DNA from 2 places in the Psychrobacillus sp. MER TA 171 genome. Region 2 is predicted to be linked to the other one. Evidence: predicted binding sites of a transcription regulator. Region 2 holds the regulator's gene; the other holds the start of a gene.
The links. Region 2 encodes CtsR, which represses protease genes until heat stress. Its sites were predicted from a motif close to ATGGTCAATAAAGGTCAAACA; they were not measured.
Positions count from the first base shown of each region.

Region 1 (14,877 bases), on a different contig from region 2:
TTTTTCCCGTTTACTACTAGGTATTCACCTTCTGAAGTGATATCTGCATTTGAGATACCGTGTACAGAATCATATTTTAATAAATGAGCAAGCATCGCTGCATCTGTTAAGTCATTGATTGCTACTACTTCTAAATCCTTTTGCTCTAATGCTTCTCTGAAAACTTTACGTCCGATACGTCCAAATCCGTTAATAGCTAATTTTACTGTCATAATAAAATTCCTCCTAAATGTTTTTTGGGATTACTTTCATCATTTCATTGGCGGCACCTTCATCTGTTACGAGAACAGTTTGCAATGGAGCCTGCTTGAAATAAGAAATAAGCGCGTTGGCTTTTTTTGCCCCGCCTGCGACTGCAAGCAGATGCTCTATATGCTGAAGCTGATTTAATTGAACACCGATTGTGCGAATATGGTGAACAGCTTCACCGTGATTGTTGAAATAATAGCCAAACGACTCACTGACTGCGCCTCTACTTGTTAGAAGCTCAATCTCCTCGTCACTCGAACTTCTTCTCTTGGCCATCTCTAATGCATCGCCTATTCCATGAATAATGATGTTTGTCCTTTCATAAAGGTCCATCATTTCTTGGATAAAAGGCTCCTTCTTCATCGTCATATATGCCTCTTCGCTTAAGCGATCCGGTATATATAACGTCCGGTAGGTTCCATTCATCTTGCTAGCAAACAAAGACGCAATGGTATTTGCTTGTAGCCTGACATCCTTCCCTACCCCTCCTCTTGCCGCAATAAACAACAAATCCTTCCATCTGGACGATTCGGTCATGGCATGGGAGATGGATGCAATCGTTGATCCACCAGTAACTGCAACGATGTATTCATCCAGTAAAATACTCTCTAAATACTTTGCTGCCTCCTGGGATAAAAGCATAGATGTGTTAGTATCAGTATCTACATTTCCCGGAACAATAATCACATCTTTTATATTTAAATATTTCTTTAACATTAGCTCCATTTGTGATCGACCAGACCACATACGGACTACTTCTTTTAAATCTATCAAAACCTCATTGCCCTCTGCTGTAATAGCCGCTCCCTCACGAGAAACCTCTATCAAGCCTTGAGTCCTTAGAGCATCCAATTCCTTACGAGTTTCACGCTCCGTTAAGTCTAGCTGTTCTCCAAGAACCCGACGGCCAATACCTCTGGTCAGCTGGATAGTTTGGAGAATACGATACCTCTTCTGAAGCAGCTCACTCATCTCTGGCATTAGCTTTAGCTGTGCACTTAGAAAAGAATCCATTTGTCACATCCCACGCTAGTGGTGACATATTTGTCCCACATGTATTAAAAATGTCCCATCTACTCAAAAAAAATTTAATTTCTATAATCATAATACTTTAATATATTCCAAATAGCAATATATGTGTTTGGAAGCATTATTTTTCTAATGCTTCCAGCAGCGTCACATAGTCGAGATTCCCGTACTGTATGATCTCCCCTTGGTATTCCACAACCGGAATCATGAGCATAAATTTTTCGTGCAGCTGATCATCTTCTTCTATATTATGCTCCACTATTTGAAATGGCACGTCCTCCTGTACCAGCTTCAGCATCATTCTTCCGTCCTCACATAAATGACAGCCTGGTCTTGTATAGAAATGGACAATCATATTCTGTGCCCCCCCATCGTTTAGCTTCTCTCATTATAAACTTTTAACCTATTAAAAGCGTGCCGAATGTGTCGCATACAAAATATTCCTTAAAAGGTAAAATAGAAGAGCGTGAGATTAGAATAGAATATTATATCTGAGTGGAATTAATTTTACTTTTACATCGAACTATTTAGAGAGAATAAGGAAGTTTAAATGCTGTTTTATGAGAATGTAGAGTTGATTTCCGCTCTAGGCGAACGCTTTCCGTGGGGTGAGCGATAAGCCATCACCCATCGCTAACGCGCGTGGTTGTGATGTCTTATCTGTCTCACTCATCCCTACTTATGTCGTCGCCTGCCGCTTCAATCAATATAAAGAAAGTGTTCGTGTTTGATTGGTAAATGGCTATTCCACTAGGACTTTATTGGGTAATTCACTTTCTACTTAAATAAAACGATACTTTTCATTTATTCGTTCGTCTATTGCACTAAGGGGGTCAGGAGATGGAAATGGAACAGCTATATAGAGATCACAGCGACCGGGTTTACGGCTATATTTATTTACTTGTCCGTCATAAAGAGAGTGCCGAGGACCTGACACAGGAAACCTTTTACAAAGCATTTAAGGGATATGCTTCCTTTGATAAGCAAGCTTCCCCTGCTACGTGGATACTAAAAATCGCTCGCAATGTTACGTATGATTATTTTAGAAGAAAACGAGTCGTTCAATTTTTTTCATTTGAAAAGAATCATGATATAGAAACAAAGGAGCTTTCCCCAGAAGGTCACATCGAACGAAAAGAAAAGCTGACACGGATGTATGATTCCTTACGCTTACTAAAGAAGGATTATCAAGAGGTGATCATTCTGCGAAAAATCCAGGAATGCTCCATCCAGGAAACTGCCTTCATCCTGGGATGGACCGAGGCAAAGGTCAAGATGAAAATGATGCGTGCACTCGAGGCGCTAAAAAAGGAATTTCATCAAAAAGGAGGTTATGTAAATGGAACCGTCAAAGGAATTTGATGAGCTTTTTGAGGAGATGAAGCACGTCGAACGATCTAATGAAGCAAGACGAAATACATGGCTAGCGATAAAGGAACGAACGGAACAGAAAAAACGAAGAATATTTCCCGGCGTCCTTGCATTAGCAGCTATAGCCGTTGCCTCCTTTTTCCTTATTACAAATTTAATGGTCCCATCAGAAACCGAGCAAACAGCCCAGCCCCTTACGAACGAGGAAGTAATTATGGCAGTCATTGAAAAAGAATATAATGGGCCGGATATGGAACTGGAACGCTTACTACGGGCATGGTTTGACCTACAAAGTAAAACCCCTACAAAGAACCAGGAGGAGTACAATAAGCTGCTAGAATCAAAGGAAAACAAAGACTTTATTAATTATTATTACAAGAGCTTTGGTGATTATTTCACAAAAGATATGATGGAACAGGCTATTAGCACTGTCATGGTGTTCAAATATAATTCCCAATTAATAGACAGTAATTTAGACATGCAATTAGAGAAGGTACAGATTAAACAGGACAAGGATCATCCAACTATTTATCGTGCTACCGTAGAGGTTTCCTTGACAAACAATAAAGGGCAGAAAATCTTTCACACGTTAAAAGAAGAATATATCTTTTCTAAAAAAGAGCCTAGAAAAATAGGAAGATATAACGGAATGGTATCTCTAGATGGCAAACATCTATATGATATCATCCTAAATTTTGATGCCTATTTTAATAACAGGAAGCCGGCTATCGATGTTTCGTTCGATTCCGTTTGCTTTAATGGGAGAACTGGCTCCAAGCAAATAAACGGCTGTACAACAGACACAGTTCAAATAAATGAAATAATGGAATCCATTAACGATTTACCTATTCAAGAGGTTACCGAGGAGGAAAGCAGCTGGAGAACCGAATTACTCCCTCAAGTAGATAGTTATCAAATCTATTTAACTACCGAAGCCGATCAAGGCCACACGTTATATACCGTGACCCTTTATGATGATGGTAAGCTATTATACGCTCCGGGATTTGACTTAGGAGTTACAGGTGATATCACGATAGGCTCTCATCGAGATGTCTACAAGAAGGTTATCCAAATGCTTAAGAAGTTTGCAGAGACAGATTAGCAGAAAACCAACTATGTCAAATAATGGTTTAAACGAGCTAGGCTATGGCTAGCTCGTTTTATCTTTGTTTTTCTTCCTATAAAAATAACGCCACGTATAAAAGATAGCCCAAAACGCCAAAAGAACAAAAAACTGATAGTTTGTATCACTATAATTAATCATAAGGATTAATATTATAAACGTTGGTATAGCTAAATAACACCACACTCTTACTTCCTTGTTTTTAAAACTTAATTCAAACCGTTCACTCATAGACCCCACCCCATTTGCCGCCTACCTTCACCAGCTGGCTAGTTTACCTGAAATTCCTAGCGTTTTAATTTACGACAATCATTCCATGGATTACTACAATCACTGCTTAGTTTACGACAATACCCTCGTAGATTACTACAATCCAATTCCATGTGCTCTCTCGGGTCAATTTTTACGACAATCTCTCCATGGATTACTACAATCAATGCTTAGTTTACGACAATACCCTCGTAGATTACTACAATCCAAATCCATGAGCTCTCTCTGATCAATTTTTACTACAATCACTCCACGGATTACTACAATCACAGCGTAGTTTACGACAATACCCTCGTAGATTACTACAATCACAGCGTAGTTTACGACAATACCCTCGTAGATTACTACAATCCAATTCCATGTGCTCTCTCTGATGAATTTTTACGACAATCACTTCATGGATTACTACAATCATTGCCTAGTTTACGACAATGCACTCGTAGATTACTACAATCAAATTCCGTGGGCTCTCTCTGATGAATTTTTACGACAATCACTCCACGGATTACTACAATCACGGCTTAAATTACTACAATCCCGCCATACTTTACTACAATCCAAATCCACAACCCCAATCCCTCTCCAAAGACTACAAAAAAAGAAGAGCATTTAGCTCTCCTCTTCATTTTCTAAACCTTTAACACAAACTCTGCTTCGCCTTCGTTGATGTTGCCTGTTTTTTCGAAGCCGAGGCTTTCATAGAGCTTGATGGCTATTTCGTTTTCTGGCTCCGTTGATAAATAGATGGAATTGCAGCCGTCCAATTGCTTCATTTCATCCAGCACTAGCTCTACTGCTTTTCTGCCGTAGCCTTTTCCTTGGCTTTTATGATCGATCATAAAGCGGCAGATCCAGTAGTTTGCAGTTTCTTCATCAAACCCGTACATGGCAAAGCCAATGAGCTTGTTCTCTGCTTCGATACCTTTTATAATCCATCCAGTTTCATAGACTGATTGGGTGATGGATAATGCGTTGGAGGCAACAAATTTCTCTACTACGGTTCCTTTGCCATCCTCGTTAGTTGTGAGAAGGACCGTTTTCAGCCAGTTATCCTTATTTATTTCTACTAGTTTCATTCCATTTCCCCGTTTCTTTTGTTAATCTCTCTGCTTTTTTCTTTTACCATTTACCATTCTAGATAGGAGGAAGATGACTAGAAGGATAATGATTATGGTTGGAATAGAGATACTGTCCTGTAGGCTGTTACTCGTATAGGGCTGTGGCTTCGTTAGCCCCTCCGAAATACCGTAATGCTTAGAAACCTCATTGGACAAAGCCTGATAGGTGGAGATTACAGCCTCATCGATTAGACCCTGGTTTAAATAAGGCATCGTATACCGATCGATTATCTGATCTATTTTGGCATCTGAAAGTGCTTTTTCCAAGTCACGGTCCACTGTAATCTCTACTGCCGGACCTCCCCCGTTAATCGGATCCGTCTCGATTAAGAATAGTAAGCCATTCTTATTTCGTACACTTCCTATTTGGTTCTCTCGTATGATGTCCATGTTAAATTCACTTGCCGACTGGTCTCCTACATGCTCGATAATCATCACAACCAGCTGAGCGGTCGTTCCTTTTTTTAATTTTTCTCCCAGTATTTTTACTTCCTGCTTCGTTTCTTCTGTTAAAAAGTTCTCTTCATCTACTAAATAGGTATCCTTTGATATATCTCCAGCAGCCCCTGTACTTAAAGGAGAGAACAACAAAATAAGGAAGGTTATAACTAGCAGATGTATTATTTTTTTCAACAGTGCCATTCCCCTTTCAGCCTGCAGTCTTATCATTTTTATTTTATTCTGATAAGTTAATTATATTATACATGAATTATGACTATTAGAAGTCCCTTTTACGAGTTTAATATAGGAAAAGAGTGGTAATGATATAGATTAGACAGTAAATAAAGGAGGTAAACAAATGGACCAAGTACATAACGAGGATTTAACACCAAAAGAAGCCATTGATGCACTGGAGCAGATTCAAGGAAAATTCCCTGGAGCGAGGCGCGCACACGCTAAGGGGGATATGTATGAGGCAACATTTCTTCCAAATGGGAATGCTGTACCCTATACGGTTGCACCCCATCTTCATAGAGAAGCAATTCCTGCTACTGCTCGATTTTCCAATAGCCCCCCTAACCCTGCCTCCGTCGATTATCTTGTTCCCGCCAAAGGGCTCGCCGTTCAATTTGAGCTACCCGATGGAAGCTTCACCAATTTAGTGAGCTCTACTGTACCGATGTTCGTCACAAGCAGTCCTAGAGAGTTTATAGATATGATCGAAATATTTACGGATAAAAAAACTGGGATTAAAACGATTGACCGGGCCATTAATATGGTTGAGCTAGTTTCTAAAAAATATCCACATAGCAAAGAGGTCATTCAAATCATTAAGGAGCAGGCAAAGCAGCCACCAACGAGCTACGCTGAGCTTCACTACTATCCTATCCACGCCTTCTATTTCGTTAATAAAGACGGCGAACGCCAAGCAATCAAATACGAATGGGTCCCAGTTGATGAAACAAAAGATTCTACTCTAACAAGCAAATCGATTTCAGCCAACTATTTGACGGAGGAGCTCGACGACCGATTAAAACGGGGGCCAGTCCAGTTTGATCTGTTCATCCGCTTAGCAGAGGAAGGGGATAACCCAAACGATGCGACGGATACGTGGCCAGAAGATAGAAGAAAAGTGAATATAGGTCGTTTGGAAATTAGAAATAAAATACATCCTAAGAAAGACATTGTTTTCGACCCAACGATTGTTCCAAAGGGAATCGAGCTAACGGACGATCCCATACTACACTTTCGAAGTGGAGCATATGCTGAATCATATGAGAGGAGAAGTAAAAATGAATAAGAAAGCCCCAAACACATAGTAAATGAGCATAAAAAAACACTCGAACGGATTCGAGTGTTTCTAGCTGTTATGGACGCCCTCGGAGGGAATCGAACCCCCATCCCAAGAACCGGAATCTTGTGTCATATCCATTAAACTACGAGGGCAAGCGACCTTTCTATTATACAAATGGTATAGGAATAATTCAAGTAAACATTTCAAAGCTTAATATTTGACCTTCCTTGACCATTCCATGTATGATAAAGTTACAACTGAGGCAGAATTTCTCAGTACACACTAAAAAAACACTAACAATTACCTTGAAGGAGGCAATCCAGGATGAATTTAATCCCTACAGTTATTGAACAAACAAATCGCGGCGAGCGTGCGTATGACATTTATTCTAGATTATTAAAAGACCGCATCATCATGCTTGGTAGCGCGATTGATGACAACGTATCAAACTCGATCGTTGCACAGCTTTTATTCCTAGAAGCAGAAGATCCAGAAAAAGATATCTCTATCTATATCAATAGCCCAGGCGGAAGTATTACAGCAGGTATGGCTATCTACGATACAATGCAATTCATTAAACCAGACGTACAAACTATTTGTATCGGTATGGCAGCATCAATGGGTGCTTTCTTACTTACAGCTGGAACAAAAGGCAAACGCTATGCACTTCCAAATGCTGAGGTTATGATTCATCAACCACTTGGTGGAGCTCAAGGGCAAGCAACGGAAATCGAGATTGCAGCAAAACGTATTTTATACCTACGCGACAAGCTAAACCAAATTATGGCTGAACGTACTGGTCAACCGATTGAAGTCGTTTCAAAAGATACAGATCGCGATAACTTCATGCCAGCAGAGCGTGCATTAGAATACGGTCTAATCGACCATATCATTTCACGTAGCGACATGAAAAAAGATTTAAAATAATATAATATAAATCCAAGGCGGTGATTCTCTGCCTTGGATTTTTTTATAAAAAGATGAAAGGTTGTGTTCCATTTGCTATATACAATAAGTTCTCTGTTAATCATATTATCCTTAGTCATATACATCGTAAGTCTACAAAGTAAAATAAAAAAATTAGAAGCACGACAGACCCTTCCGTTTAAAGGAGACAAAGCCTTAGAAAAACAAATCGTAGAGATGAATAATAATGACAGCAGCCAGGTTGAAATGGTCAAGCTTGTTCGGAACGAAACAGGCTTGGGACTAGTTTCTGCCAAAAAATATGTAGATAAAGTGCTTAACCACATTTAATGACATTCTACAAAAAAAGCTGTTATCTAATCCAAGCGGACTAGATAACAGCTCTTTTTCTTTATTCAGCATTAGAAATGAACTTAACTAATGATTCCACAGCTTCCTCTTCATCAGAGCCTTCAGCACTCAAAGTAACAGTAGCGCCCTTGCCAATCGCAAGGCTCATGATTCCCATGATACTTTTAGCGTTTACCTTTTTGTCATCTTTTTCAAGAAACACATCTGCTATAAAACGATTCGCTGCTTGTACAAATAAAGCTGCTTGTCTCGCTTGTAGTCCTGATTGTAATTTTACTTCGACCTGTTGTTCCGCCATAATCCTTAGCCCCATTTCTTTAAATTGATTCGCCTCTTCTTAAAGCATCTGCTATTTCATCCAGCTTACGCAAGCGATGGTTAACACCTGATTTACTTACAGTTCCAGTGGATACCATGTCGCCTAGCTCCTTTAGGGTTACATCCTGATACTCGACACGAAGACGGGCAATTTCTCGAAGCTTCTCAGGCAATTGGTCCAGCCCGATTGCATTATCGATAAAACGGATGTTATCCACTTGTCGGATAGCTGCACTGATGGTTTTGTTCAGATTGGCCGTTTCACAGTTGACCAAGCGATTGACACTGTTCCGCATGTCTCGGATGATTCGCACATCCTCAAATTTTAAGAGGGCACGATGTGCTCCAGCGATGCTTAAAAAGTCAGAAATTTTTTCTGCTTCCTTTAAATATGCCACAAAACCTTTTTTACGTTCAATGGTTTTTGCATTTAATTCATAAAAGTTCATTAAATCGACTAATGCGTCGCTATGTGTTTTATATAAGGAGTAAATTTCTAAGTGATAAGAGGAAGTTTCTGGATTATTGACAGAGCCTCCTGCTAAGAAAGCTCCACGTAGGTAAGCTCTTTTACAGCAGTTCTTTTTGACAAGCTCCTGTGAAATCGAATACTCAAATTCAAAGCCTTCCTTCAAAATCATTAAATCCTCTAGTAGCCTCTTGGAGCCTTCTCTTACTCGGCAAATATAGACATTATTCTTTTTAAGACGCATCTTTTTACGAACAAGTACTTCCACGTTCAGCTGATACAATGATTTGATCAACGTGTACAGCCTTCGGGCAATCGCCGCATTTTCGGTTTGGACATCCAAGCTAAGCATTTTGTTGCTAAAAGAAAGAGAACCATTCATACGGATGAGCGCTGAAAGCTCTGCCTTCGAACAGCAAGGCTCAGCCTCCTCCTGTGTCATCTCTTTTTTTGTTTCAGAAGCAAACGACATATAACGTTTCCCCCTTTCTTGCAGAGCCTCTCTATTGTTTGAATCCTTTTTGGCCTGCATATTCGTAAAGCCATTCCGCTACTTTTATCGCATCATGACGGACAGCGCCATTATATACGATGGAAATGTCCTTCTTAACGATTTCTATGTCTAGTGTTTCTAATTTCTCTATATCAATTTTAACGGGAGAAGCCTTCTCCTGCTTATATAAATACTGAACATTTTCAGGAATTTCCTCATTACTTATCAACAAAGAGTCTATAAAGTTCTCGCCTACATGGTCGATCAATGCTTCTACATGATCATACGCAGTATAGTTATTCGTTTCTCCAGCTTGTGTCATCAGATTGCAAATGTACACTTTTTTAGCCTTCGAACGGATGACTGCCTTACGAATATCCTCGACTAAGAGATTAGGCAAAATACTAGTATAAAGGCTACCAGGTCCAATTGCTATAATATCCGCTTGGCGGATTAGGTTAATTGCCTCTGGCAGTGGCTTTACATCGTCAGGAGTAATAAATACCTTTTCTATCTTTTTCCCATAGTCCGGTATTTTAGATTCCCCTGTAACAATAGTTTTATCCTCAAATTGTGCATGGAGTGTGACTAGCTGATTGGCAGCAGGAAGCACTTTTCCATGAATATTTAAAACACGGCTCATTTCCGTGATTGCATGTGCAAAATCTCCTGTAATCGAGGTTAAAGCAGTAATCATTAGATTGCCTAAGGAATGTCCCTCGAGTTCGCTGGAATTAGTAAAGCGAAACTGAAACATTTCTTCTACGAGCGGCTCTACCTCTGATAAGGCTGCTAAGACGTTACGGATATCACCAGGTGGTGGAATATCATAATCATCTCTTAATCTACCGGAGCTCCCTCCGTCATCTGCAACTGTAACAATGGCAGTAATATCTAATGGAAGTTTTTTAAGTCCTCGAAGCAAGGTAGATAAGCCAGTACCACCACCAATGATGACTATTTTTTTACGGTGTTTTGTACGACCCATTAAGTCATTCCTTCCTGATAGTAACATCTCTATGAGTTATTACTGTTTCATCGTCTTCCTTAAAAACCTTACCGAAATATTCTGCTAGTGTGACAGAACGGTGTTGACCGCCCGTACAGCCAAAGGCAATAACAAGCTGCGTCTTGCCTTCTCGCTTGTATTGCGGAATCATAAAGGCAAACAAGTCTTTTAGTTTTTCGATAAGCGTCTTCGTATCTGCCCATTTTAAAACGTAGCTAGAAACCTCTTCATTTAGTCCTGATTTTAAGCGAAGCTCCTCGATATAATACGGATTTGGAAGAAAACGAACGTCAAAAACCAAATCTGCATCAATAGGAATTCCGTGCTTAAATCCAAAGGACATAACGTTCACTGTAAAGACCTGGCTTCCATTTGTCGAAAATTCCTCTTGAATTTTTTCTCGAAGCTCGCGTGGCTTCATCTTGGATGTATTATAAATAAATTGTGCTCTGCCTTTTAAGTCAGAAAGAAGCTCTCTTTCCTTTTTTATACCTTCTAATGGCAATCCTGCATTTGCTAACGGATGGGAGCGTCTTGTTTCCTTATATCTTCGGACAAGAACCTCATCCTGTGCATCCAAAAACAACACCTTTGGAGTTACCGAGGTTGCTTCTTGAAGCTGGTTAACGGAGTCAACGAGTGAATGAAACATTTTCCCTCCACGCAAATCCATTACCGCTGCTATATTTCGCGGTTGCTGATTTGACTCAATCATTAGCTTGATAAAAGTGCTTAGGAGCTCAGGAGGAAGATTGTCTATGCAATAATAGCCTAGGTCTTCAAAGCTTTGGATAGCTACTGTTTTTCCTGCTCCTGACATTCCAGTAATGATGACTACTTCTGTTTCTGGCTTCTGCTGAGTTTCCACTATCTATTTATCCTCCCATGAATGTTGAATAGTTTCACTGATTAATGCGAAATCTGGAGTATATACAAAAGTACCGTATTGCATACCCTTTTCCTTTACAGCAAACAATAGATTTGTTCGATCTCCCTCTGCCATCGGTAGATGTGCTAAATCTTCAACCGGGTGCCATTCGAGCACACCTTCTTTAGTTTCTTTATATGGAGTTCCTTCTATATCTGTTCCGATAAAGGTAAATAACATCCATTCATCTAGACGTTTCCCATCCTCTTCAATGAGCATTGTATAGATTCCCTTTAAATGTGGATTGATCGGTACAGTGTTTGTCTCTTCCGTAAACTCACGAACAGCAGAAATAAGAATAGATTCTCCTTCCTCCATTTTTCCGCCTGGTGCAACATACCAGTTTCTACGTGGTTTCTTTAATAACAAAACTTTGTCGTCTTTACAAATAAGTAAATTAGCGATTCTTTGCACGTATGGTCACTCCATCTGTCTGTAGTTACCTTATATTATACATGAATTTGCACAAAAAGAGGCTGCTTCACGATTTAAATCGCAAAACAGCCTGTTCAAATCTTGCATATATAAAAAGGGGGTCAATTTATATACTTTACTATACACTTAATATGTTTCAGAACAGTTACAGTTAAATTAAGATAAAATTAAATTAAATATTTGATGTGTTTTTATCTTTTAAATGCTCAATATAGTGCTGAGCTGATAAAGCTGCTACACTACCATCACCTGTTGCTGTGACAATTTGACGAAGCATTTTATCACGAACGTCCCCTGCCCCAAAGATACCAGGTACTGCTGTTTCCATTTTCTCGTTTGTAACGATATAACCATTTTCATTTAAGATGCCAAGGCTATGAAATGGTTTTGTAAGTGGTAGCATTCCAACATATACGAATACACCGTCTGTTGAAAATTCTTTTTCGGAACCATCCACTGTGGATACTAAAGTAACGCTAGAAACCTTACCGTCTGTTCCGTGTATTTCTTTTAATGTTGTATTCCAAATAAAGTCTATTTTTTCGTTAGCAAAAGCTCGGTCCTGTAGAATTTTTTGAGCGCGAAGCTTATCTCTACGATGTACGATTGTTACTTTGTTCGCAAACTTAGTTAAGAAAGCACCCTCTTCAACTGCAGAGTCCCCGCCTCCAACTACTACTAGGTCTTTCCCTTTAAAGAAAGCACCATCACAAACTGCACAATAGCTTACCCCACGTCCACCAAGCTCTGTTTCCCCGGGAATACCCATTTTTTTGTATTCAGCTCCTGAAGAGATGATAACAGCTAATGCTTTATATTCTTTACCGCTTACTTTTACGGTTTTATAGTCTCCGTTATCGACTACTTCGGAAACGTCACCATATGCATATTCTGCACCAAATTTTTTCGCATGATCGAACATTTTAGTAGAAAGCTCAGGTCCTAAGATTGTTTCAAATCCTGGGTAGTTTTCTACCTCTTCTGTATTAGCCATTTGGCCGCCTGGAATTCCACGTTCAATCATTAGAGTGGAAAGGTTTGCACGGGAAGTATATACAGCTGCTGTCATACCTGCTGGGCCCGCTCCTATAATAATCACGTCATATATATTTTCAGTTGTCATCGATAATTCCTCCTACGTACTACATACCAACAATCTAACTAATTTTGTACCCTTCATCAACTAATATGCTTAGGAGTCAGAAAAAGGTAAGAATTGGATTAGCTCGTTGACATATTTCGTGAGCGTTGCTGTAGTGATTCCGTATTGCTCCGCATATTGTTTTTTCGTCACGTTTTTCATTCGTGAGGATACGAACATATACTCAGTCGCTGCTGCCAAAGCACGCGGATTTTTAAAGCCATACCCTTTTTCTAGCGCACGCTCTACTAGCACAAACCACATTTGTAATAACAGTGTCTCTGACTGCTCCAGTGACTTGTTGTTGTCATAAAGTAAATCCGTAGCTGCAATGGCTCTCAAAAATGCTTTTTCTGCCGGAGATTTCTCATCGAATTTATGCCCAAGAGAATTAGCTAAAAACAATTTCTCCATTGTAGTCAGTTCCTCCACTACAATCCACTTAGGGTGTGCGATAATTTCCTGGCGATGACGAGACTTCCCTAACAGATAGAAGCCAAAAATACGTTCACTAATATTTTTGTTTTCTAGCTTTTCTAAGATTAAATTCTTTTGTTCCTCGTTATTTGGCTCTACTAGCTCCTTCATTTGTGGGAGCCACGGCTCGAAGCCTGCTTTTTCTGGATCCAGCTTTAAAAGCGCTTTCCACGCATTACGCGCCACTTCCTCATGCCCTGCAAAATAAGCAGAATGCGAAAGCCAAAAATAGAAGCCTGGATCTGCTTCAAATCCTTTTCGTTGAATGCTTCTCAACCATTTAAAGGCTTGTTCATATTTCCCTATCAACGCAAAAGTCGCACCTAGCTTATAGCGATGCTCGATAAAATAAGGATTTATTTTAGATAAAAGAGCTGTGATTTCCTCAAGCTCCTCGTTATTTTTTTCATAGTAGTGAATAACGGCCAAGTTACATAATGCATGGATATTCCCTTGGTTCTCTCGTAATACCTGATGCAGTAATGCTTTAGCCTGTTCTTCCTCTCCTAAATAAAAATAAGCAAGCGCTAGGTTATTGAACGCTGCCCAAAAATCCGGATGGTTTGCAATGATCGATTCTAGCAGCTCAACTGCTTCTACAAATTTACCCTGCTCCATAAAGCGTCGGGCTTTTTCTTGAAGGAAAAGCGCCTCACTAGAGGGGGTATCCAGCTGAAGGTTTACGATATCCTCCTGCTCGGTGAAATCAATGATTTCCATTGCTTCCTCCATATATTCTCCGTTAACTTCCTTTTCTAAATAGATTTTGGCAAAGCGATTTGCCTCTATAAAGTTTCCCAAATGAGCGTTTACCTCAGCTAAAAAGAAAATGATATCTCCTTCGTTCGGATCTAGTGAATACGCGCTTCTCAATAGCTCATGAGCGTAATCATAGTTATCGAACTCCATTTGGAGGATCCCATATTGCAATAAGATCATTGGTTCGTCTGGGCTTAAATCAGTTGCTCGCTTTAAATATTTTTGTGCTTTTTGTAACTCATCTTTTTGAAGCTCATCTAATGCTTTTTTATAGTAATATTCGCCAGTCGGCAAAAATGAAATTATATTTTCTTTGTCTAGTTTCTTACTTCTTTTTTTATTCAAGATACTCCTCCGAAAAATAATAAGGAACGTTACGGAAACGCTCCTTATTAGTATATTTTCAGTATATCATAAAGTATTATTTTTTATCTGCTTTCGCTTCATGTCTTTTTTGTAACACCTGTAATAAATCATAGTAGCTGACTTTTTGGTTTTGCAATAAAACAAGCAAGTGATAAATGAGATCTGCAGCTTCCCATTTCAGCTCCTCTGCATCATTGTTCTTAGAGGCTATGATTACCTCTGAGGCTTCCTCCCCGACCTTCTTGCAAATTTTATCGACACCTTTTTCAAACAAATAAGTAGTATAAGCACCTTCTGGCATTGTTTGTT
Region 1 is NZ_JAMAWN010000011.1:62,705-77,581, forward strand. Features, by position in the region: gene gap (type I glyceraldehyde-3-phosphate dehydrogenase) at 1-212, opposite strand, end outside; gene M3627_RS11765 (sugar-binding transcriptional regulator) at 226-1,263, opposite strand; gene M3627_RS11770 (glutaredoxin family protein) at 1,400-1,633, opposite strand; gene M3627_RS11775 (RNA polymerase sigma factor) at 2,119-2,640, shown strand; gene M3627_RS11780 (hypothetical protein) at 2,618-3,751, shown strand; gene M3627_RS11785 (hypothetical protein) at 4,169-4,354, opposite strand; gene M3627_RS11790 (GNAT family N-acetyltransferase) at 4,672-5,118, opposite strand; gene M3627_RS11795 (TPM domain-containing protein) at 5,140-5,793, opposite strand; gene M3627_RS11800 (catalase family peroxidase) at 5,960-6,901, shown strand; tRNA gene M3627_RS11805 (tRNA-Arg) at 6,976-7,047, opposite strand; gene clpP (ATP-dependent Clp endopeptidase proteolytic subunit ClpP) at 7,220-7,822, shown strand; gene M3627_RS11815 (ribosomal protein L7/L12) at 7,895-8,152, shown strand; gene M3627_RS11820 (HPr family phosphocarrier protein) at 8,214-8,471, opposite strand; gene whiA (DNA-binding protein WhiA) at 8,491-9,432, opposite strand; gene M3627_RS11830 (gluconeogenesis factor YvcK family protein) at 9,464-10,441, opposite strand; gene rapZ (RNase adapter RapZ) at 10,446-11,330, opposite strand; gene M3627_RS11840 (NUDIX domain-containing protein) at 11,334-11,804, opposite strand; gene trxB (thioredoxin-disulfide reductase) at 11,998-12,948, opposite strand; gene M3627_RS11850 (tetratricopeptide repeat protein) at 13,018-14,547, opposite strand; gene hisIE (bifunctional phosphoribosyl-AMP cyclohydrolase/phosphoribosyl-ATP diphosphatase HisIE) at 14,624-14,877, opposite strand, start outside.
Region 1: clpP (ATP-dependent Clp endopeptidase proteolytic subunit ClpP) is a predicted target of CtsR. The motif match lies at 7,110-7,130, and genes of this name have one in related genera.

Region 2 (14,877 bases):
ATTGAAAAGCTTGAGGTGTTTGGATAATCCAAAGACTCTCTCGATCAACCGTTTCCTGTATTATACCATTGTGAACCTTTTTCATCGTATCCTTTGCCCGTACTGCAGCAACTGCTGCGCCAAATTTTTCAGCTGCTTGGACTAGCTGATGAATGATTTCCTGCTGAATGAACGGTCTAGCAGCATCATGCACCAATACAATCCCTTTAGCAGGACTAGCCTTCAAGCCCGCATATACACTATGCTGTCTTTCAGAACCGCCTTCTACAATGGCTGACACCTTTTGGATGGAATATTGCTGAAGCAGCTGTTCTATATATGATTTTTCTTCTTTTTTTATCGCTAAAACAATATGAGCGCAGTCAGGGTCTTGTTCAAAAACTCTAAGCGTATGTATTAAAACTGGTATATTACTTAATTCGATAAAAAGTTTGTTGTGACCTGCTCCCATCCTTTTTCCACTTCCCGCGGCAGGTAAGATTACTGTATACAACATTATTTACGTACCTCCTATATTACAAAGAAAAAGGGTATGCTCCACAAAGGAAACATCCCCTCCTACTTATTTAGTTTCTTGGGGTTTCGCAAAGATCATTCGTCCTGCTGATGTTTGGAGAACACTCGTCACTTCTACATTAATAGCTTGTCCGATATAAGCTTTACCGCCTTCTACAACAATCATTGTCCCATCGTCTAAATAAGCTACCCCTTGATTATGCTCTTTACCATCTTTAATCACAACTACATGCATTATTTCCCCGGGAATAACTACCGGTTTAACGGCATTTGCTAAATCATTAATATTCAATACACGAACCTGATGCAGCTCACACACCTTGTTTAGGTTAAAATCATTTGTGACTACTATGCCGCCCATTTTTTTAGCTAGACGCATCAATTTTAAATCAACTTCTTGGACATCCTCAAAGTCTTCTTCCACTATTAAAACCGCAGTGCTTCTTTCATCCTTTAGTTTGTTTAGAACGTCTAAGCCACGGCGACCTCTTGTCCGTTTAAGTGTATCAGAAGAATCTGCAATATGCTGAAGCTCCGTTAGCACAAATTGAGGGACAACTAGTACCCCTTCCATAAAGCCGGTTTCAGAAATATCAGCTATTCTCCCATCAATGATCACACTTGTGTCCAAGAGCTTGTAAGTCCCCAATGGTAGAGCTTGTTCTTCTTCCTCTGCTGTTTTTTTCTTCAATGCAGGGAGCTTAGAAGATGGAGTAAACACGTGTAGCAATTCATCTCTCTTTTTATAACCTACCTGGAATCCTAAATACCCTAAAATGATGGTCAATAGAACTGGAGCAACAGACCGAATGACTGGAAATTCAATACTCGATACCGCTGACCCTAAAAAGAAGGCTACGATTAACCCGATGACCATCCCTAACGTCCCAAACAACAAATCACCAATGGGTGCCTTTAATAGTCTTTCCTCCATCCATTTAATGAAATGAATTAAATAATCTGTTAAAAATAGCGCAGCTACATACAGCATGATTGCTCCGATTAATACAGAAACATATACATTGTTAATAAAAGAGTTGTTGGATAAATTAATCAGTTCATATAAGTGCGGTAAGAATAGCAACCCTAATGTACCACCTATTAATACAAAAGCAATTTGAATAATCCACTTTAACAAATATTCCACCTCCGTTTAAATTTTATTATACTTCCTTTTATGGCTCTATGCCTATTTTGACGTATGAGCAAGGCTAACCAATGCAGCAATACAATACTAGTATCAAAAGTTTACTTATACATAGTTTACATTACCACTCAGAAGTATACGTATTTTAGAAAGCAGGTGGCAGTTCCCCACCACCGTATCTTCTCTATTATTACCTCGAGTAGTTTGTCCTACTAGTCAGTTAAGAAAAAGCTTCCTTCATCACTTCATTTACTGATTCTACACCAATGACCTGCAGTCCCTTTGGATAGTCCCAGCCTCCCATATTCGATGCTGGGATGATTGCTCGTTTAAAGCCGAGCTTTGCAGCCTCTTGCACTCTTTGTTCAATCCTCGAAACTCTTCTTACCTCACCAGTTAATCCGACTTCTCCTATAAAACAGTCAGTTGAAGCAACACCTATATCTCTAAAACTAGAGACAATACTTACTAGGACGGCTAAATCGATGGCAGGTTCGTCTAATTTTACTCCACCGGCAACTTTTATATAGGCGTCTTGTGTTTGAAGTAGCAGTCCCATGCGTTTTTCTAGCACTGCCATTAACAAGGAAATTCTATTTTGGTCAATCCCTGTAGCCATTCTTTTTGGGTAGTTAAAGCTCGACTGTGTGACTAGCGCTTGAATCTCTACTAAAATCGGTCTTGTCCCTTCCATAGAAGCGACGATTGCAGAGCCTGCTGCTCCATGAGAACGCTCCTGCAAAAATAACTCAGAAGGATTTAGTACTTCCTTTAGGCCCTGTTGTACCATTTCAAAAATAGCAATCTCATTAGTGGAACCAAATCTATTTTTTTGTGAACGCAATATACGATGATTGTGATGACGCTCACCCTCAAAATATAAAACCGTATCTACCATATGCTCGAGAATCCTTGGTCCGGCGATTTGCCCTTCCTTAGTTACATGACCAACTAAAAAGATAGCAATATTTTTAGTCTTCGCGATACGCATCAGCTCAGCCGTACTTTCACGTACTTGAGACACGCTACCTGGTGCACTCGTTACTTCTGGGTGATGCACGGTTTGTATAGAATCCACGATTACAAAACGTGGACTTACTTGATCGATTGTTTCATTTATCAGCTCTAGATTAGTTTCCGAGTAGATATAAAGTTCGTTTGAAGTAACTCCTAGACGTTCTGCTCGGAGTTTCGTCTGGCGGATGGATTCTTCTCCGGAAATGTAGAGGACTCTTTCTCCCTTATTCGCAAGAAGTGCAGAAACTTGTAAAAGAAGCGTTGATTTACCTATACCTGGATCTCCCCCAATTAAAACTAGGGAGCCTGGCACAATTCCTCCACCTAAGACCCGATTCAATTCTACTAAATCCGTCTGTACACGAGGCTCATCGATCGTTTCAATAGATATAATGGGGGTTGCTTTTTGAGTGACTCCAGAGGAATGCTGAAAAGAATGTCTAGGCCCCTTAGAAACAACCTCTACCTCTTCCACCATCGTGTTCCATTCTCCACACCCTGGACATCTACCCATCCATTTGGCAGCCTCATAGCCACATGAGTTACACATAAATTTCGTTTTCTTTTTTGCCATATAATCCTCCTATAATAAGAAAAGCATAATCGCCTGTTCTGCCCCGACAGGCAAATGGGGAAAAGCGAGGAGGCAGTTCCTCAGCCACCGGAGCTTTTATCCATTTGACCCGAGGGGCAAGGCGATGAAGCTAGACATCTTGAAAAACATAATCGCCTGTTCTGCCCCGACAGGCAAATGGAGAAATGCGAGGAGGCAGTTCCTCAGCCACCTCACATACTCTTTGTTGCACTATGTAAAAAAAGGCATTCCGGTGATCTCGGAATGCCTATAATATTAACTTTCTGTGACAGGCTCTGTTGTTCGAACAACAAATTCGTCATTTTCTACATCAAATACTACACGCTGACCCGTTAAGACTTCACCTTTTAACAGTTCCTCTGAAAGACGATCTTCCACATGCTTTTGTAATGCACGGCGCAACGGACGTGCTCCATATGTTGGATCGTAGCCTTCTGTAGTAATTTTATCTTGAGCAGCTTCAGTAAGTACTAGCTCTATTCCTTGTTCTTTTAAACGCTTCGCTAGCTGCTCTGTCATTAATGTCACAATTTGTTTTAAGTGTTCCTTCTCTAATGAGTGGAATACAATCATTTCATCTAAACGGTTTAAGAATTCAGGACGGAATGCTTTTTTCAATTCTTCCAGCATTTTTCCTTTCATATCTTTATAATCCGTTTTTCCTGCTTCTTGTAAGTTAAACCCTACATGTTTATTATACTTAAGTGCATCTGCTCCAACATTAGATGTCATAATCACTACTGTATTGCGGAAGTCGACTGTGCGACCTTTCGAATCAGTTAATCGACCATCCTCTAATACTTGTAAAAGTATATTGAATACGTCTGGATGTGCTTTTTCAATTTCATCTAATAAAATTACAGAATACGGTTTACGGCGAACTTTTTCAGTCAACTGACCACCATCATCAAAGCCAACATACCCCGGAGGTGAACCTACTAAACGAGAAGTAGAATGTTTTTCCATGTACTCAGACATGTCTACTCGGATCATCGCGTCCTCGTCTCCAAACATTACCTCTGCTAAAGCACGAGCTAACTCCGTTTTACCTACTCCTGTAGGTCCTAAGAAGATAAATGAACCAATTGGTCGCTTCGGATCTTTTAAGCCCGCTCGAGCTCGTCGGATAGCACGAGAAATAGCATCTACCGCTTCTTTTTGTCCGATTACACGTTCATGTAATTTATCCTCCAGCTTTAACAACTTCTCGGACTCTGTTTGAGCTAACTTGGAAACAGGAATTCCAGTCCACATCGAAACGACAGCAGCGATATCCTCGACTGTAACCTCTGACTCTTCTTTTCCTTGTTTTTCTTTCCAAGTATTTTTCATAGTTTCTAATTTATCTTTAATCTTTTGTTCTTTATCTCGGAAAGAAGCTGCCTTCTCAAATTCCTGGCTTTGCACAGCTGCATTTTTCTCAGAGCGAACAGCCTCTAGCTTCGTTTCTAATTCTTTTAAATTAGGAGGAGTTGTATAGGAACGAAGGCGAACCTTAGAACCTGCCTCATCAATTAAATCTATTGCTTTATCAGGCAAGAAACGATCGGAAATGTAACGATCAGACATTTTAACTGCTGCTTCTACTGCTTCATCCGTAATTTTCACACGGTGATGTGCTTCATAACGATCGCGTAACCCATAAATAATTTGTACAGCTTCCTCAGAAGAAGGCTCATCAACTTGGATTGGTTGGAAGCGACGTTCAAGCGCAGCATCTTTTTCAATGTATTTGCGATATTCGTCTAATGTAGTAGCACCGATACATTGAATTTCTCCTCGAGCCAGTGCTGGTTTCAAGATATTAGAAGCATCAATTGCCCCCTCTGCTCCACCTGCACCGATTAACGTATGAAGTTCATCAATGAAAAGAATAACATTTCCTGCTTGGCGAATTTCATCCATCACTTTTTTCAGACGGTCTTCAAATTCACCACGATATTTAGTACCCGCTACAACAGTACCCATATCTAAAGTCATTACACGTTTATCTCTTAAAATTTCAGGAACCTCATTTTGTACGATTTGTTGTGCAAGACCTTCTGCAATAGCAGTCTTACCTACACCTGGCTCCCCAATTAGGACCGGATTATTTTTCGTACGACGAGCTAATATTTCAATAACACGTGTGATTTCCTTGCTACGCCCTATTACAGGATCTAGCGTACCTTCTCTTGCAATTTGTGTTAAATCGCGTGCTAACCCGTCTAATGTCGGTGTACTAGCTGGAGCGACTCCGTTGTTATTACTATTGCTATGAGATTGATCGGAACTTCCTAATAATTGAAGCACTTGCTGACGCGCCTTGTTCAAGCTTACACCTGCATTGTTCAATACTCTTGCTGCTACTCCTTCTCCTTCACGAATTAAAGCAAGAAGTAAATGTTCTGTTCCAATGTATGAGTGACCTAGTTTTCTTGATTCATCTACTGACAGCTCAATGACTTTCTTAGCACGAGGCGTATAGTGAACAATCGGACCAACTTCCTCTGCTCCAGTTCCAACCAGCTCCTCGATCCCTGCCTCTATCACTTTTGGATCTACTTCGATTGCTTCTAATGCTTTTGCGGCAATTCCGCTACCTTCACGGATAAGACCGAGTAAAATATGTTCTGTTCCAATAGATTCATGCTTTAAACGAATAGCCTCTTCTTGAGCTAATTGTAAAACTTTTTGCGATCTTTGCGTAAATCGATTAAACATCATGCAGGTTCCTCTCCTTTTGTATTATCTTTTTCTCCTTTTTGCAAACGTTCCCTTAACAGCTTAGCTCGAAACATGTCACGCTCCGTGGCATTTAAAGTAGTGCCAGCGTACTTTTGTAAAAAACCAGGCTGCATAAAGATCATACATTCATTTAGGATGGACATATCTATATCCTTAATAAGTCCAATATCTATTCCTAAACGCACATCAGACAGACATCTTGCCGCCTCCTCTGTGGTCATTAGACGAGCATAGAATAAGGTTCCTAGTGAACGGTAAAGACGATCCTCCAATGTATTTGGGGAGTGCTGTAAAAGTGCGTCTCTTGCTTCTCTTTCTTTTTGAATAATTTGTTCTGCTATACTTTGAAGATCAGCAAGTATATCTTCCTCAGTCTTACCAAGTGTCGTTTGATTTGATACCTGATAAACATTGCCGAGCGCTTCACTACCCTCTCCATATATTCCTCTTACGACCATACCAAGCCGAGAAATAATGGTTACGATTCGATTCATTTGCTTTGTTTTTGTTAAAGCAGGTAAGTGCATCATGACAGATGCTCTAAGTCCTGTTCCAGTGTTTGTAGGGCAGCTTGTCAAATAACCAAACTGTTCGTCAAATGCATATGGTAATTCCTTTTCTAATAAACGATCTATTGTATCTGCCCGTTCGTAAGCTTGTTGGATTTGGAGTCCTGGAAATAGGCATTGAATTCGAATATGGTCCTCTTCATTCACCATGACACTAACAGACTCATCTTCTGATAAAAGGACAGATCCCGTATTTGGTGAATTTGCGAGCTTAGGACTTATTAAATGTTTTTCAACCAAGACTTGACGCCCTAGCTCAGATACATCTTTAATATGCACAGATGTAAAATTTTTCTGTAATTCTTCATCTGCATCTAACAGTGTGGAGGATACAGATTGGTCAATTTTATGCGCTTCGTCCTCTGTAAATGCTAGAGGGAAGCGAAAACCATTAAGGTTTCTCGCCAAGCGAATTCTGGTGCTCATCACGATGTCAGAATGCTCTCCTTCCCCTTCCATCCAACTAGATCTGGAATTATCTAAAAAGTTCTCAATCGACATGTGAATCGTCACCTCCTCCGGCAAGTTGTTTTTCAAGGTCTTTAACTTCGTCTCTTAACTTCGCGGCATCTTCAAATTGCTCTTGCTCAACTGCCTGCTTCATTTGAGCCCTAATTGCTTCAATTCGTTTCTTTAAAGCTATTTTTTCACCAAGTCGCCCTGGTGCTTTTCCAATATGTGTAGTGTTACCATTGTGTAGACGTTTTAGGGCTTGAGGTAAATGAGGACGGAAGCTTTCGTAGCATGATGCACATCCAAACTTACCCTCTTCTAGAAATCTCTCAATAGACCAGCCACATTCATCACATTCAAGTGTTTTTTGTTGTTTTTGTTGAACTATCTGATCTGCTTGGTTAAACCAATTAGATAGAAGCTGATGAAGAGATAATGGGTCTTGTTTGTATTCAACATAAAACGGGTGGAGGCTATTGGCACAGACCTCACAATAATGTCTTTCAAAGTGTTCTCCGTTATGCACTTGTGTAACCGTCACTTTAGCTGGCCGTTGTTTACAATTTTCACAAATCACCTTATCAACACCCCGTTCAATTTTCACTTTTTTCATATTTTAGTGTTAAAAGCATGGCACATAGTATACGTGCTCGTAGCTCATCTCTTGCTGGTAGTGGGATGGCTAAAGTTGTTCTGTCTAGAGCTGCTAAAATTATCTTCGCCTCTCTTTTGGTAATAACCTCTTCATCCAATAAACGAAAAACAATATCCTCTGTAGTGGATGCAGATGCTCCTGCTTCCAGACTTTGTATTATATGCTCAATTAATTCAGCTTTTGTGTGGGCTCGAACGCGGAGAATTCGAATATACCCACCACCACCACGTTTACTTTCCACCAAATATCCACGATCCAGTGTGAATCGGGTGTTTATTACATAATTTATTTGTGAAGGTACACATTGAAATTTTTCTGCGATCTCGCTTCTTTTGATTTCAATTTGCCCCCTACTTTCTTGTTCGATAATTGCCTTCAAATAACCTTCAATAATGTCAGATATATTTTTCATCTTCTCTCACCTCTTCTCACAAAAACTGACTTTGACTATCTTTGACTATATTATATAATGAATTTTTTGGTTGTGCAATTGATTTGCCTAGCATAAAAGAAACAAAAAAACTACCAACATTTATTGTCAGTAGTTTTAGGGTGTATCAAAATGAAAACTTATATTCTTATATTTGTGAATTGTATTTAAGCTGTGTAATAAAAATTGTTGGCTCTACCTCAATATCATGTACTTTGTAAAAGTGATGTCTTTCATACAAAGCAAGAGCTGGTAAATTTTTGCGCCGGTAGAAACTATTATACTTACAGCTTTTGGAGTAGCGCTCAAAACATGCTGGAGCAACTCAGAAGCTATCCCTTTTCTAAAATAAATTGGGTGGACAACTAACCTACAAATATTTAGTACGTCTCCCTCGTATTCATAGGAGATAAAACCAAGTAGGCTCTCCTTATTGTACTTTCCTATAAAAATCTCTTTAGATACTTTAATATCCTCGATTGTTTCCTTAAGCTGTGGTATGCCTTCAAAACCGATGATCTCTGCTTCCTTGCGGTAAGCCGGAAGCTGTATTTCGAGCATTTCCTCTGCTATAGAATGCTTTTGGTGATCAATTAATCGAATCATATGCACCTCTATTAAATTTTTCTTTTCTTATTGGTTTTTTGGGTCTTCGATACTTGCTTCCATTTATCACGTTCTGTTTTTTGAGCAGCTAAGTTGTTTTTACGCTCGATATGAGCAAGCTCACGCAATAATTTTACATAGCTTACATATCGATCCTCTTTTAGCAAACCAGTTCGAATAGCTTCTTGAATGGCGCAGCCAGGCTCTTTTTTATGCTGACAGTCTCTAAATCTGCATTCGATAGCAAGTTCTTCGATATCCTGAAAACTGTTGCTAATACCCTCGCTAGAATCCCAGAGCTGGAACTCTCTCATTCCCGGGGTATCAATTAATAGTCCACCACCAGGTAATAAGGAAAGCTCTCTATGAGTGGTTGTATGACGCCCTTTACTGTCATCCGCTCGAATATCGCTAACCTCCATTACATCCTCACCAGATAGAGCATTGATCAAAGAGGATTTCCCTACGCCTGAAGAACCTAGTAAGGCCCCCGTTTTACCGTTGACTAGGAGAGCGGCTAAGTCATCTATTCCCTCTCCCGTGACACTAGATACAGCGAATACATTTACGCCGAATGCAATCGTTTCGACTTCACTGATGAAATAATCCACCTGTTCACAAGCGTCTTTTTTCGTTAGTACCACGACAGGTGTAGCACCAGAATCCCAAGCTGCAAGTAGATAGCGCTCTAACCTTCTTACATTAAAATCATGGTTGAGTGACATCACTAAAAATACATAGTCTACATTCACTGCTACCAATTGGATTTCTGTTGTTGTACCTGCCACTTTTCTTGAGAATTGGGATTGTCTCGGTAGAACCTGTTGAATAATACCTTTATCTTCTCCAGGCATCTGCTCTAAAACCACCCAATCTCCTACGGCTGGATAGGCTTCACGGTTGTGATCAAACTTAAATCTACCCGATAGAGAGCAAAGCCACTCACCTTCATTCGTAATTACTCGATAAGAATGCTTATGCTCGAGTAAAACTCGACCTACTAATCCTTTGTTCGACATCTTTTCTTCCCATTTACTATTCCATCCATACTGTTCGATTAAATTCAATTTCAATTTCCTCCTAATTTTCCCATTAAAATATTTGAATCGCCATTATTTTAAGCGAATTACTGGGCAACAAAAAAACCATGATTGCTCGAATCAGCAATCATGGTCTCCCGTTCATTAGTAAAGAAATTTCAAAAAGTATGAAGAAATAAGCTCGATTGTCTGTATACAATCAAACTAATACCTATTCCGCCTACATTTTAGAAAATAACAGGGTAAGACATCATGAACTTACTGATTCGAATCGAATTATATACAATAGCCATAATGCCTCACCTCTTTCTTTAAGTTAAATTCAGAATACTACAAGTTTTTGAAATATGCAATAGGCAATTATGCCGTTACATCACGTTTTGTAAATGACCAGTAGCTCGTCACAAGGAAAACTGCAAGGTAAATAAGAATTACGACAATAGAGAAGGCCATCGTCATTCCCTCTATTGAGGGATCATTTGCGCCAATGTATTGCCCCAAATTTGTATTAGCAAATAAAATATATTTCGAAGCCTCGATTTTCAGCGCCGCAAGAACTCCTGTAACTTGTACTCCTGTAAACATCAAGAAAATAGATATTCCTATTGCCAATGAGCTCGAACGGAAAACAGAGCCAATCATAAAGGCCAACGTTCCAATCACTAATACATTGATTAGCGATAAAGCAGTTAACAGTAACAATCTACCCCAGAATGAAACTTCAACTACAGCTCCGTCTACTAACTCTAACTGGGTTCCTGGTACATTATCAAAGAATATATAGCCAAAAATGATGCCTGAAATAAGAAGAATACCAGTCATTGCTACTGCAAATAAACCAACCGTTAACAGTTTAGACGTAAGGATCTTCCAACGCTTTACTGGTCTTGTTAATAACATTTTAATCGTTCCTTGAGAAAACTCAGAAGCTACAATACCACCGGCAACAACTACTGTAAGTAATGTAACAACTGACATCATACTAGGAAGGCCGGTGATAAAGCCTTGTGCACTATCATCTATAATTGGTGGCAGTTCATTATCCAATCTATATTTAGTTATTTCAGGTTCCTCCGCAACGGCCGTCATCTGGCTCACTGTTATAGTTTCTCCTGAATCGTCCTGTCCTACTTCTAAGGAATTCATCCATTTCACAAAGCCCGCAGAACCAAGCATTACCAATACGAGCAGTATAGCCATGATCCAGGTTGCTTTTTTACTCCATAGTTTTAACCACTCATTTCGTACGAGATTCAGCAATTTGTCCACCTCCTGTAATTTCTAAGAATTGATCTTCTAATGTTTTTCTATTTGGAGTGATGGAATAGATTTGTAGGCCATTCGCAATCATCTCTGCAACTAATGCAGGCACTTCCTCTTTATTAAGTGGGATTATAAAACCACTTCCTTGAGCTTCCATTGTAATCTCTTTATGTTTAAAGAAATCTACTACTTTTTCTAGTTCAGATGCTTCGATGTAATAATAAGATTTTTGCTGTTCATTTACCTCTTGAATAGATAAGAGCTTCCCATTTTGAATAACGGCAATTCTATCACACATTAATTCTATCTCTGCGAGCAAATGACTTGAAACAAAGATAGCAACACCATCTTCTACTGCGATCTTTTTTAAGTATGTGCGGAATTCCCGAATCCCTGCAGGATCTAACCCGTTTGTGGGCTCGTCTAAAATAAGAAATTTAGGCTTATGTAGGATAGCCTGTGCTAGGCCAAGACGCTGTCTCATTCCTAAAGAATAGGTGGATACCTTTTCGTGAATACGCTTTTGAAGTCCCACCTGAGCAATTACTTCATCAATACGTTCTTTGGTGATGTTCTTATTCATTCGAGCAAAATGAACGAGATTTTTATATCCGCTCATAAACTTATACATTTCAGGGTTCTCTACAATTACCCCTACCTTGCTCATGGACCCCTCAAAATCCTCGGACAAAGGCTTGCCTTCTATAAATACCTCTCCCGATGTTGGCTTCATAAGACCAGTCATCATCCGTATAGTTGTTGTTTTCCCTGCTCCATTCGGCCCTAAGAATCCTGTTATTTGCCCAGAATACAAGTCTAATGTCAGGTCGTCGATAATTTTCTTTTTCCCAATTATTTTAGAAAGATTTTGTAACCTTACTATTGTTTTTTGTTCCAAATTAACTCACCTTCCTTATCACTAATTTTGTCCCTATTAAGTTATACGTCTCAAACTTAAATAAGTTCTATAAAAATCTAATTAATTTGTTTACCTTCTAAGCGAACAATTCAAAAAATAAAAAACACCAATCCACTTTAATTAGATTGGTGTAATCCCATATTAATTATAAAGATGACAGGCAACAAAATGGCCTGGTTCCTGCTCTTGCCAAATTGGCTTTTTCTCTGCACATATAGACATCGCGTGAGGGCATCTTGTCCGAAATACACAACCCGATGGTGGATTGATCGGACTTGGTAGCTCGCCTTGTAGGATAATCCGTTGACGGGATTCCTCAATATCAGGATCTGGAATTGGAATTGCCGACAACAATGCCTGCGTATAAGGATGTAATGGGCTTTCATAAAGCTGACTACTTGTTGTTAGTTCAACCATATGCCCTAAATACATTACACCAATACGATCAGAAATATATTTAACCATAGATAGATCATGAGCGATAAATAAGTAGGTTAACCCTTTTTCCTTTTGAAGACGCTGTAACAATTTTACTACTTGAGCTTGTACAGAAACGTCCAATGCAGATATTGGCTCATCTGCTATGATAAATTCTGGATCTAATGCCAGGGCTCGCGCAATTCCTATACGTTGTCTTTGTCCGCCTGAGAATTCATGTGGATACCTATTAGCATGATCTCGATTTAGTCCGACATCTTCTAACAGCTCATAAACTCTTTCTCTAACCTCTTTTTTAGAGCTATATAATTTATGAATTTCGATAGGCTCTGCAATAATTTCGAGGACTGTGGACCTAGGATTTAGAGATGCGTAGGGATCTTGGAAAATCATTTGCATTTTCTTCAAATAGTCTTTGCGTTCTTTATCATTCATTTCATGTACATTCTTTTGTTCGAATAGCACATCTCCCTCAGTCCGGTTATACAGACCTAGGATAGTACGTCCAGCGGTAGATTTACCACAGCCCGATTCCCCTACTAAGCCAAATGTTTCTCCCTTGAGAATGTCAAAGCTAATCCCATCCACTGCCTTTAAAGTGCTACCTTGACCAATATCAAAATGTCTCTTTAAATCCTTTACAGATAATAGTACATTCTCCGTCATATCTTTCCCCCCTAAACGGCATATCTTCTCACAGCACATATCTCTTTTTGTAGCTTGGAGCCTTCTAATACTAAAATTTCCACTGACTTTCCTGTTGAAGGTGAATGTAATAATTGACCATTCCCATAGTAAAATCCAACATGACGAACTGAGCCTGTGCCTTCGTCATTTGCAAAAAATAGCAAGTCTCCCTTTTTCCATGAAGAAGGTTCATCCTTAGAGACCTCTATGCCTTCTATCGCCTGATCACTTGCATCGCGTGGGATAAAATAGCCACACGCCTTTAACATGTTGTATGAAAATCCTGAGCAATCAAAGCCATATGGAGACATCCCTCCCCATAGATATGGTAAGTCTAAGTAGGCTTCCCCCAACCTCACAGTTTCCTCTAGTGGGAGTTTTGGTAATTGTTCCTTAGATGCAGCATATTGTACATTTTCTTTTCGGAGCAGCCCCTCTCCATGTGGCGCTCGAACCTTATAGAAATCATCCGTTTCAGATAGAACAGGTAGAATTGTATTAAAAGGTAGAATCAGTAATGGTTTTTCTTCCGTATCCCATAACTGGGTTCTTGTACCCTTTACTCGAACAATTCCTTGGTTGCCAGCCTCTACTATTTCTTTCAATTGAGCCAACGGCACCCAACCCGGATAGCCTCTTTCGTCTTTTTTAGAGGGCTGCCAGACTGCAATTATTTTAGCCCAATCGTCCTTTATCTCATCCACAATAACTGGCTCTCCATAAAGAAGCTGAGTTTGAACACGGTTCTCATCACAAAGGGCTAGTCGCTCCTTGTATGGCAAAGCTTCTAGCCATTCAACAAGCTGTACAGGATTAGATATTCCAGGACCATCTACTTCCCGAGCTGAAGACGGCTCTGTCCAGACCGTCGCAACCTTTACTGCACAAGCCCAATAACTTTTTTCTATTGTCATTTTTGTCCCTCCCCTATTTTAACGCTCGCAATGCCTAGCCCATAGGATTTCGAAAAGGTCATCGTGCTAGCTTGGTAGACGATACCGCCTGTAACAATGTCCTCCGCCAGCATTAAAGGAGCATCAAAATCATAAAAAAGGATATTAGGCTGACTCGCTGCCAAATGAGCTGCTGCTGTTATACCTATTTTAGTTTCAATCATACTCCCTACCATACAGGTGATATCATTTGCCTCTGCCAATGTATTAATCTTTAATGCCTGATAAATGCCACCAGATTTCATTAATTTAATATTAATCAAGTCTGCAGCCCGCATTTCTAATACACGCTTAGCATCATAAATCGAGAAAACACTCTCATCTGCCATAATAGGGGTTGCTGTTCGTTCAGTTACGTATTTTAAGCCTTCTAGATCCTCAGCAGGAACCGGCTGCTCGACAAACTCAATCTTAAGCCCAGCGTCTTCCATAGTACCTATAGCGCGTACGGCTTCTTTTGCATTCCATCCCTGATTGGCATCGAGCCTTATTTTAATATCTTTTCCTACTCGCCTCCTAATAGCCTCAATACGTTCAATATCCTCTTGTATCGTACCTATTCCAACCTTTACTTTGAGTATTTGAAACCCTTCTCTTACGTAGCGCTCAGCATCCTCTGCCATTTCAGCTGGTTCATTGACACTCACAGTAAAATCCGTTGTAAGGCTATTTCGATAGCCTCCTAAATATTGATAAAGTGGTAGCTCAGCATATTGGCCCAAAAGGTCAAAGATTGCCATGTCAACTGCAGCTTTCGCACTCGTATTTCTGACAAGTGCTTTATGGAGCTTCTGAAAAATTATCTCCTTTTCTAGTAAAGAAAGTCCGATTAGCTGCGGAGAAATAATTTCATTTATAGCGT
Region 2 is NZ_JAMAWN010000010.1:56,145-71,021, forward strand. Features, by position in the region: gene ispD (2-C-methyl-D-erythritol 4-phosphate cytidylyltransferase) at 1-496, opposite strand, end outside; gene M3627_RS11105 (PIN/TRAM domain-containing protein) at 563-1,654, opposite strand; gene radA (DNA repair protein RadA) at 1,884-3,254, opposite strand; gene M3627_RS11115 (hypothetical protein) at 3,379-3,528, shown strand; gene M3627_RS11120 (ATP-dependent Clp protease ATP-binding subunit) at 3,531-5,981, opposite strand; gene mcsB (protein-arginine kinase McsB) at 5,978-7,072, opposite strand; gene M3627_RS11130 (UvrB/UvrC motif-containing protein) at 7,062-7,628, opposite strand; gene M3627_RS11135 (CtsR family transcriptional regulator) at 7,618-8,091, opposite strand; gene M3627_RS11140 (GNAT family N-acetyltransferase) at 8,305-8,715, opposite strand; gene rsgA (ribosome small subunit-dependent GTPase A) at 8,727-9,734, opposite strand; gene M3627_RS11150 (ABC transporter permease subunit) at 10,116-11,015, opposite strand; gene M3627_RS11155 (ABC transporter ATP-binding protein) at 10,993-11,916, opposite strand; gene M3627_RS11160 (ABC transporter ATP-binding protein) at 12,079-13,041, opposite strand; gene M3627_RS11165 (C40 family peptidase) at 13,053-13,976, opposite strand; gene M3627_RS11170 (enolase C-terminal domain-like protein) at 13,973-14,877, opposite strand, start outside.